DNA from 3 places in the Streptomyces sp. NPDC051684 genome. Region 3 is predicted to be linked to each of the others. Evidence: predicted binding sites of a transcription regulator. Region 3 holds the regulator's gene; each other region holds the start of a gene.
The links. The regulator HrcA, encoded in region 3, represses chaperone genes, less so after heat shock. The targets are predictions, from matches to a motif close to TTNGCACTCNGNNNNNCNGAGTGCNAA.
Positions count from the first base shown of each region.

Region 1: groL (chaperonin GroEL) is a predicted target of HrcA. The motif match lies at 1,443-1,469, and genes of this name have one in related genera.
Region 2: groES (co-chaperone GroES) is a predicted target of HrcA. The motif match lies at 1,008-1,034, and genes of this name have one in related genera.

Region 1 covers NZ_JBITCS010000016.1:131,636-134,907, reverse strand. Annotated here, with positions in the region: gene groL (chaperonin GroEL) at 1-1,313, opposite strand, end outside; gene ACIA8D_RS20790 (cold-shock protein) at 1,623-1,829, opposite strand; gene ACIA8D_RS20785 (MoaD/ThiS family protein) at 2,262-2,537, opposite strand; gene thrC (threonine synthase) at 2,586-3,272, opposite strand, start outside.
Region 2 covers NZ_JBITCS010000001.1:323,039-326,310, reverse strand. Annotated here, with positions in the region: gene ACIA8D_RS01515 (polysaccharide deacetylase family protein) at 1-363, shown strand, start outside; gene ACIA8D_RS01510 (polysaccharide deacetylase family protein) at 360-983, shown strand; gene groES (co-chaperone GroES) at 1,179-1,487, shown strand; gene groL (chaperonin GroEL) at 1,606-3,231, shown strand.
Region 3 covers NZ_JBITCS010000013.1:15,849-19,120, forward strand. Annotated here, with positions in the region: gene ACIA8D_RS17315 (DUF3097 domain-containing protein) at 1-615, opposite strand, end outside; gene ACIA8D_RS17320 (MBL fold metallo-hydrolase) at 650-1,390, opposite strand; gene hrcA (heat-inducible transcriptional repressor HrcA) at 1,534-2,550, shown strand; gene dnaJ (molecular chaperone DnaJ) at 2,551-3,272, shown strand, end outside.

The DNA.
Region 1 (3,272 bases), on a different contig from region 3:
TTGGCGCCGGTCGCCTCGTCACCCTCGAGCTCCAGCTTCTCGAAGACCGCGGAGGCCTGGAGCAGGGCCACGCCACCACCGGCGACGATGCCCTCCTCGACGGCCGCCTTCGCGTTGCGAACGGCGTCCTCGATGCGGTGCTTGCGCTCCTTGAGCTCGACCTCGGTGGCCGCGCCCGCCTTGATGACGGCCACGCCGCCGGCGAGCTTGGCGAGGCGCTCCTGGAGCTTCTCGCGGTCGTAGTCCGAGTCGCTGTTCTCGATCTCGGCGCGGATCTGGTTGACGCGACCCTGGACCTGGTCGCTCTCACCGGAGCCGTCGACGATCGTCGTCTCGTCCTTGGTGATGACGACCTTGCGGGCGCGGCCGAGCAGGTCGAGACCGGCGTTCTCCAGCTTGAGGCCGACCTCCTCGGAGATGACCGTGCCGCCCGTGAGGATGGCGATGTCACCGAGCATGGCCTTGCGGCGGTCACCGAAACCCGGGGCCTTGACGGCGACGGACTTGAAGGTGCCACGGATCTTGTTGACGACCAGGGTCGACAGGGCCTCGCCCTCGACGTCCTCGGCGATGATCAGCAGCGGCTTGCCGGACTGCATGACCTTCTCGAGCAGCGGAAGGAGGTCCTTCACGTTGCCGATCTTCGAGTTGACGATCAGGATGTACGGGTCCTCGAGCGAGGCCTCCATACGCTCCATGTCGGTGGCGAAGTACGCCGAGATGTAGCCCTTGTCGAAGCGCATGCCCTCGGTGAGCTCGAGCTCCAGACCGAAGGTCTGGGACTCCTCGACCGTGATGACGCCTTCCTTGCCGACCTTGTCCATGGCCTCGGCGATGAGCTCGCCGATCTGGGTGTCGGCGGCCGAGATGGAGGCGGTGGAGGCGATCTGCTCCTTGGTCTCCACCTCCTTGGCCTGCTCGAGGAGGGCGGCGGAGACGGCCTCGGTGGCGCGCTCGATGCCGCGCTTGAGGGCCATCGGGTTGGCGCCGGCGGCTACGTTGCGAAGGCCTTCGCGAACGAGCGCCTGGGCCAGGACGGTCGCGGTCGTCGTGCCGTCACCGGCGACGTCGTCCGTCTTCTTCGCGACCTCCTTGACCAGCTCGGCGCCGATCTTCTCGTACGGGTCCTCGAGCTCGATCTCCTTGGCGATGGACACACCATCGTTGGTGATCGTGGGGGCGCCCCACTTCTTCTCGAGGACGACGTTGCGACCCTTGGGGCCCAGGGTCACCTTGACGGCGTCGGCGAGCTGGTTCATGCCGCGCTCGAGGCCGCGCCGTGCCTCCTCGTCGAACGCGATGATCTTGGCCATGTGAAGTGGTCCTCCCGGACGGGGTGGCTAACGCAAAAGGACCGTGCTGGTGCCCGCGACGGACGGCCTGCGGGCCTTGTGGCTCCTTGCACCACCCGGCCCCCGGACCTCACCGACCCGATCCAAGTTTTGTCACTCTCACTCGGAGAGTGCTAAGCCCAATGATTAGCACTCGACCCCTGCGAGTGCAAGGCCGTACCACAAGAACCGCACGTCGGTGCAGGCAGCACAAAGGGCCCGCCCCCGGCTACCCGGGAGACGAGCCCTCCATGACGTGCGACGTACAAGCTTCCAGTCTGACGCGCGCGTTCAGCCGGCGGCCACGCGGACCATGTCCGCCTGCGGCCCCTTCTGGCCCTGCGAGATCTCGAACTCGACCCGCTGCCCCTCCTCGAGGGTGCGGTAGCCGTCCATCTGAATCGCGCTGTAGTGGACGAAAACATCCGCACCACCGTCGACCGCGATGAAGCCGTACCCCTTCTCCGCGTTGAACCACTTGACGGTGCCCTGAGCCATGCCTAACTCCCCTATTACTGGCCCTTGCGCAGGACCGCACTTCGCGGACCCGGGTCAGACCTCACGCCCCATGGGATATGGGGGTGTGCGCCGGAACGCGTCGACCGCGGCTGAATGTATCTGCCCAACTGCCGTCTGCAACAGGTCAATCGGACGAGAATTCTGGGCACGCCAGATCGGGGAAACCGGGCCAACTCACCGGATCCCCGGGCAACTCGGGCCGCGTAAATGCCGTAAAAGGCCCGAAAGGGCTGGACACTTTGGCTGCTTCTTGTCGGGGTGCGGGCGAGAACTCATATGCGCCCGTCATGCACCGCTCGGGGAAACGCAGCAGCTTCCCCAACTGTACCGCGCTCAACCATGCAGAATTGCCCCCTCCGCTTCTCTCGCGGAGGGGGCAATTCGGGTAACTCTGTGTAGACCTACAAAAGATCAGCCGCCCGCGACGGCGGGAATGATCGAGACGCCGGCGCCGTCCGGCGTGGCCGTCTCCAGACCCTGCTCGAAGCGGACGTCGTCGTCGTTGACGTAGACGTTCACGAAGCGGCGCAGCTTGCCCTGGTCGTCGAGGACGCGGGCGGCGATGCCGGTGTGGTTCTTCTCCAGGTCGGCGATGACGTCGGCGAGGGTGGCCCCCTCGGCGGCGACCTCGGAGGCGCCGCCGGTGTAGGTGCGCAGGATGGTGGGGATACGAACGTTGACGCTCATGGCGGTAACTCCTGTTGCTACAAGTGTCGGTCGGGCTCGGAGTCGGACTCAGAGGTCGGCGGCGAGGCCGGCCTCGCGGAACGCGTCCAGGTTCGGCCGGATGGTGGCGGTGGCCTGAGAGGAGTCGGCGACCGCGTCCAGCGTCTTGAGCCCGTCACCGGTGTTCAGGACGACGGTGGTCAGCGACGGGTCGATCTGGCCCGCCTCGATGAGCTTCTTCGTGACGCCCAGGGTCACACCGCCGGCCGTCTCCGCGAAGATGCCCTCCGTGCGCGCGAGCAGCTTGATCGCGTCGACGACCTGCTCGTCGTTCACGTCCTCCACGGCGCCGCCGGTGCGCCGCGCGATGTCGAGGACGTACGGGCCGTCGGCCGGGTTGCCGATCGCGAGGGACTTGGCGATGGTGGTCGGCTTCTGCGGGCGGACCACGTCGTGGCCGCCCTTGTAGGCGACGGAGACCGGGGAGCAGCCCTCGGCCTGGGCGCCGAAGAGCTTGTAGGGCTTGTCCTCGACGAGGCCGAGCTTGATCAGCTCCTTCAGGCCCTTGTCGATCTTCGTGAACTGCGAGCCGGACGCGATCGGGATGACCAGCTGGTCCGGGAGCTGCCAGCCGAGCTGCTCGCAGATCTCGTACGCGAGCGTCTTGGAGCCCTCGCCGTAGTACGGGCGCAGGTTGACGTTGACGAAGCCCCAGCCCTCGCCCAGCGGGTCGCCGATGAGCTCGGAGCAGAAGCG
Region 2 (3,272 bases), on a different contig from region 3:
CTGCCCGCCCTCTCGTACGCCCGCCAGAAGCACGAGATCTGCGGCATGCAGGACGTCATCGAGAAGAAGTACGGCCACCGGCCCACGCTCTTCCGCCCGCCGTTCGGCGACTACAACCGGGACACCCTGCGCGCCGCCAAGGTCTGCGGCATCGAGTACGCCCCGATCTGGAACGCCGAGGCGTTCGTGGACCGCATGGACTACCGGGAGTGGGACCGAAGCATCCATCCGGGCGACATCCTGCTCACGCACTTCAGGGGTCGCGAGGACTGGAAGGGCACGATGCCCGACATGATCCGCAACCTCATGAAGTACCTCACCGACAGGGGCTACGCGGTGGCGCGCCTGGAGGACTACCTGTGACAGCGCGCGGGCCGTGGGCGCGGCTGTTCGGCTGCGCCCTGGCCGCCGTGCTGCTCGTCGGGTGCGCGCGCGTTGCCGCGCCGCCGCCGCGGCCGGCGGCGGGCGCCGGGGCGGCGACGGTCCCGCCGGTGGTCGACCGCGTCCCGACCCGCGACAAGGTGGTCTTCCTCGTCTACGAGGACGGGGCCCGGCGGGACCCGGCGGCCGTCGGCCTGCTCCGTGACCGGCACGTCCCGGTCTCCCTCTTCCTCGCGGGCACCGGGGGCGCGTCCCTGGGTGCCCAGGTGCAGAACCGCACCCTCACCCACGCCCTCCTGCCGGGCCTCGGGTACGTGGAGCAGCACGCCGAGATCTGCGGTCAGCGGGACCGTGTCGAGGCCCGCTTCGGGGTGGCGCCCGGCCTCCTCCACCCGCCGTCGGGCGCGTACGACGGGAACACCCTGCGGGCCGCGGGCGCGTGCGCGGTCGACGCGATCGTCGTGTGGCGCGGGCCGCGGGGCGCCCCGCGGCCCGGCGACATCCTTCCGGTCCACGGGCTGCGGCAGGAGGCGGTCGTCCGTCTGCTGGACCGCGTACGGCGGGCGGGACTCACGGTCGGGAGGCTGGAGGACTACCTGTGATCCGGCGGGCCACGACGGAGTCGATTAGCAGTCCGCTTGACCGAGTGCTAATCGCGGTCATAGTCTCGGCCCTGGCACTCACCAGTGGAGAGTGCCAACAGCGACGGGCAGGTCCGGCACCCGCGACGACGGATCCACCTGGTCGCCACCCCAGACTGTTAACCCCGTGAGATCTCCGAAGGGGGAGACCGGATCGTGACGACCTCCAGCTCCAAGGTTGCCATCAAGCCGCTCGAGGACCGCATTGTGGTCCAGCCGCTCGACGCCGAGCAGACCACGGCCTCTGGCCTGGTCATTCCGGACACCGCGAAGGAGAAGCCCCAGGAGGGCGCCGTCCTCGCCGTGGGTCCCGGCCGCTTCGAGAACGGCGAGCGCCTTCCGCTCGACGTCAAGGTCGGCGATGTCGTGCTGTACAGCAAGTACGGCGGCACCGAGGTGAAGTACAACGGCGACGAGTACCTCGTCCTCTCGGCTCGCGACGTGCTCGCGATCGTCGAGAAGTAATTCACCCAAGCTTTCCAAGCTTCACCGAAGCAGAATGCTTTGAACCGCGCCCCTGGCCCCCGCTGAGAATGCCGGGTGCGAGGGGCGCGGTTCGTTTCGAGAGGACTGATTCAGCTCCATGGCGAAGATCCTGAAGTTCGACGAGGACGCCCGTCGCGCCCTCGAGCGCGGCGTCAACAAGCTTGCCGACACGGTCAAGGTGACGATCGGCCCCAAGGGCCGCAACGTCGTCATCGACAAGAAGTTCGGCGCCCCCACCATCACCAACGACGGCGTCACCATCGCCCGTGAGGTCGAGGTCGAGGACCCGTACGAGAACCTCGGCGCCCAGCTGGTGAAGGAGGTGGCGACCAAGACCAACGACATCGCGGGTGACGGTACGACCACCGCCACCGTGCTCGCCCAGGCCCTGGTCAAGGAAGGCCTGCGCAACGTCGCCGCCGGCGCCTCCCCGGCCGCCCTGAAGAAGGGCATCGACGCCGCGGTCAAGGCCGTGTCCGAGGACCTCCTCGCGACCGCCCGCCCGATCGACGAGAAGTCCGACATCGCGGCCGTCGCCGGTCTGTCCGCCCAGGACAACCAGGTCGGCGAGCTCATCGCCGAGGCGATGGACAAGGTCGGCAAGGACGGTGTCATCACCGTCGAGGAGTCCAACACCTTCGGCCTGGAGCTCGACTTCACCGAGGGCATGGCCTTCGACAAGGGCTACCTGTCCCCGTACTTCGTCACCGACCAGGAGCGTATGGAGGCCGTCCTCGACGACCCGTACATCCTGATCCACCAGGGCAAGATCGGCTCGATCCAGGACATGCTCCCGCTCCTGGAGAAGGTCATCCAGAACGGTGGCTCCAAGCCGCTCCTGATCATCGCCGAGGACGTCGAGGGCGAGGCTCTGTCGACCCTGGTCGTGAACAAGATCCGCGGCACGTTCAACGCCGTCGCGGTGAAGGCCCCCGGCTTCGGTGACCGCCGCAAGGCGATGCTCCAGGACATGGCCACCCTCACCGGTGCCACGGTCATCGCCGAGGAGGTCGGCCTCAAGCTCGACCAGGCCGGTCTCGAGGTGCTCGGCACCGCGCGCCGCGTGACCATCACCAAGGACGACACCACCATCGTCGACGGTGGCGGCAAGTCCGAGGACGTCCAGGGCCGCGTCGCGCAGATCAAGGCCGAGATCGAGAACACGGACTCGGACTGGGACCGCGAGAAGCTGCAGGAGCGCCTGGCCAAGCTGGCTGGCGGCGTCTGCGTCATCCGCGTCGGTGCCGCGACCGAGGTCGAGCTCAAGGAGAAGAAGCACCGTCTGGAGGACGCCATCTCCGCGACCCGCGCCGCGGTCGAGGAGGGCATCGTCTCCGGTGGTGGCTCCGCTCTGGTGCACGCCTCCAAGGTCCTCGACGACTCGCTCGGCAAGGACGGCGACGAGGCCACCGGTGTCGCCGTGGTCCGCCGCGCCGTCGTCGAGCCGCTCCGCTGGATCGGCGAGAACGCCGGCCAGGAGGGCTACGTGATCGTCTCCAAGGTCAAGGAGCTCGAGAAGGGCTCCGGCTACAACGCCGCGACCGGCGAGTACGTGGACCTGGTCAAGGCCGGCGTCATCGACCCGGTCAAGGTGACGCGCTCCGCCCTGGAGAACGCCGCCTCCATCGCCTCCCTGCTGCTCACGACCGAGACCCTGGTCGTCGAGAAGCCGGCCGAGGAGGAGCCCGAGGCCGCCGGCCACGGGCACGGTCACTCGCACTGATCCGCTCCGCTCCGACTGAGCACCACCGAGGCCCGGCCCCC
Region 3 (3,272 bases):
CGGCTTCACCGCCTCCCAGATGTCGATGTAGGGGTGCCCCACGACCAGCGCGTGCTCGCTCGTCACCGACTGGGCGATGCGCCACTCCTTCGAGCCCTGCACCAGGTGGTCCACCAGGACCCCGAGCCGCGCGTCCGGGCCCGGGGCGAACTCGGAGACGACCGCCGGAAGGTCGTCGACGCCCTCCAGGAACTCCACCGCCACGCCCTCGATCCGCAGGTCGTGCCCCCAGACCCGCTCGATCAGTTCGGCGTCGTGCTTGCCCTCCACGTAGATGCGCCCCGCGCGGGCCACCCGGGCGCGCGCGCCGGGCACCGCGACCGAGCCCGACGCGCTGCGGGCGGGACCGGTTGAGGCGGGCGCAGAGGCGCGTACGAGGGTGACGACCTTGCCATCGATCATGAAGCCGCGCGGCTCCATCGGAAACACCCGGAGCTTGCCGAAGCGGTCCTCCAGGGTGACCGTCGGGCCCTGCGCCGTCTTCTCGACCCGGACCACCGCCCCGCAGAAGCCCGTCGTGACCTCCTCGACGACGAGGTCGGGTTCGGCCGGCACCTCGGGGACGGGCTTGTTCCGCTTCCACGGGGGTGTCAGATCGGCAGAGTACTGGCGCATTCGAGGGACGATAAGAGAAGTCCCAGGTCCACGGCTACGACACGCCGAAACGCCTCGCCAATGTGGCGCGTTGCGCGCGGACGAACTCCGCATTCACCACCGAACCGTGCCCCGGCACGTACACCGCGTCCTCGCCGCCGAGGTCGAGCAGCCGGTCCAGCGCCGCGGGCCAGTGGCCCGGCGCCGCGTCCTGCCCCGCCTGCGGTTCTCCCGACTCCTCCACCAGGTCACCGCAGAAGACGATCTCCGGCGTCCCCGGAACCAGCACCGCCAGGTCGTGGCCGCTGTGCGCGGGACCGATGTTCGCCAGCAGCACCGTCAGGCCGCCGCCCAGGTCCAGCGTCCACTCCCCGCACACCCGGTGCGGCGGGGTGACGAGGATGTCGACCGCCTCGGCCGCCACCTCCGGGGGGACCCCATGGCGTACGGCGTCGGCGCGCAGCTCCTCGGCCCCGCGCTCGAAGAGGGCGTCGATGCCCACCGCCCCATACACCTCGACGCCCGCGAACGCGGCCGTGCCGAGCACGTGGTCGAAGTGCGGGTGGGTCAGCGCGACGTGGGTCACTCTCCGGTGCGGCCCGAGGAGCGCGCGGGCGTCGGCGCGCAGCCGGGAGCCTTCACGGAGTGAGGATCCGGTGTCGATCAAGAGTGCCGCATCTTCACCCACGACGAGGCCGCTCGTGCAGTCGAGCCCGGGCAGCCGCACCCGCCCCGCATTCGGCGCGAGCCCCTCCCAACCCACCGAGGCCCAATCGATACCCTGCGCGAACTCCATACCTCGAAGCTAGCGCTCTTGCCGGGCCCGTACCCACCGGCCGTACACTGAGCCGGGGACGACTGGCACTCGCCCACAGGGAGTGCCAGAGCAGGAAGATCGCAAGCAGGGATCGCAACGGCTGTTTCTGGAGGTGTGCGCCGATGCTCAATGAACGCAGGCTCGAAGTGCTGCGCGCCATCGTCCAGGACTACGTCGGCACCGAGGAGCCCGTCGGCTCCAAGGCGCTCACCGAGCGGCACAAGCTCGGGGTCTCGCCGGCGACGGTGCGCAACGACATGGCAGCCCTGGAGGACGAGGGATTCATCGCCCAGCCGCACACCAGTGCCGGGCGCATCCCCACCGACAAGGGCTACCGCCTGTTCGTCGACAAGCTCACCGCCGTGAAGCCGATGGCCGCGCCCGAGCGGCGCGCCATCCAGAACTTCCTGGACGGCGCCGTCGATCTCGACGACGTCGTCGGCCGCACCGTGCGGCTGCTCGCGCAGCTCACGCGGCAGGTGGCGATCGTCCAGTACCCGTCCCTGACCCGGTCCACCGTGCGCCATGTCGAGCTGCTCTCGCTCGCGCCCGCCCGTCTGATGCTCGTACTGATCACGGACACCGGGCGCGTGGAGCAGCGGATGATCGACTGCCCGGCGCCGTTCGGCGATACCTCCCTCGCGGACCTGCGGGCCCGGCTGAACAGTCGCGTCGCGGGCCGCAGGTTCGCCGACGTGCCGCAGCTGGTGCAGGACCTGCCGGAGGCCTTCGAGCAGGAGGACCGGGGCACGGTCTCCACGGTGCTCTCCACACTTCTGGAGACACTCGTCGAGGAGACCGAGGAGCGGCTGATGATCGGCGGTACCGCCAATCTCACTCGCTTCGGACATGATTTTCCCCTCACCATCCGGCCCGTTCTGGAAGCCTTGGAGGAGCAGGTCGTGCTCCTCAAGCTCCTTGGCGAGCTGGGAGATTCGGGCATGGCCGTACGGATCGGTCACGAGAACGCCCATGAGGGACTCAACTCCACGTCCGTCGTGTCGGTCGGCTACGGTTCGGGCGGCGAGGCAGTGGCCAAGCTCGGCGTGGTCGGCCCGACCCGCATGGATTACCCGGGAACGATGGGAGCAGTACGCGCAGTGGCACGTTACGTCGGACAGATCCTGGCGGAGTCGTAAGTGGCCACGGACTACTACGCCGTACTCGGCGTGCGCCGCGACGCTTCCCAGGACGAAATCAAGAAGGCCTTCCGAAGGCTGGCACGTGAGCTTCACCCGGATGTGAATCCGGACCCGAAGACTCAGGAGCGCTTCAAGGAGATCAACGCCGCCTACGAGGTGCTCTCCGACCCGCAGAAGAAGCAGGTCTACGACCTCGGGGGCGACCCCCTGTCGCAGGCCGGCGGAGGCGGCGGGGCCGGTGGCTTCGGCGCCGGCGGGTTCGGGAACTTCTCGGACATCATGGATGCCTTCTTCGGCACGGCGTCGCAGCGGGGACCCCGGTCCCGCACGCGCCGTGGTCAGGACGCCATGATCCGGCTCGAGGTCGAGCTGGACGAGGCGGCCTTCGGCACCACCAAGGACATTCAGGTCGACACGGCTGTGGTCTGCACGACCTGCAGCGGTGAGGGCGCAGCGCCCGGCACCTCCGCGCAGACCTGCGACATGTGTCGCGGGCGCGGTGAGGTCTCGCAGGTGACGCGGTCCTTCCTCGGTCAGGTCATGACCTCGCGGCCGTGCCCGCAGTGTCAGGGCTTCGGCACGGTCGTGCCGACGCCGTGCCCCGAGTGCGCGGGCGACGGCCGGATCCGGTCCCGTCGCACGCTCACGGTGAAGATCCCGGCCGGTGTGGACAACGGCACGCGGATCCAGCTCGCGGGCGAGGGCGAGGTCGGCCCCGG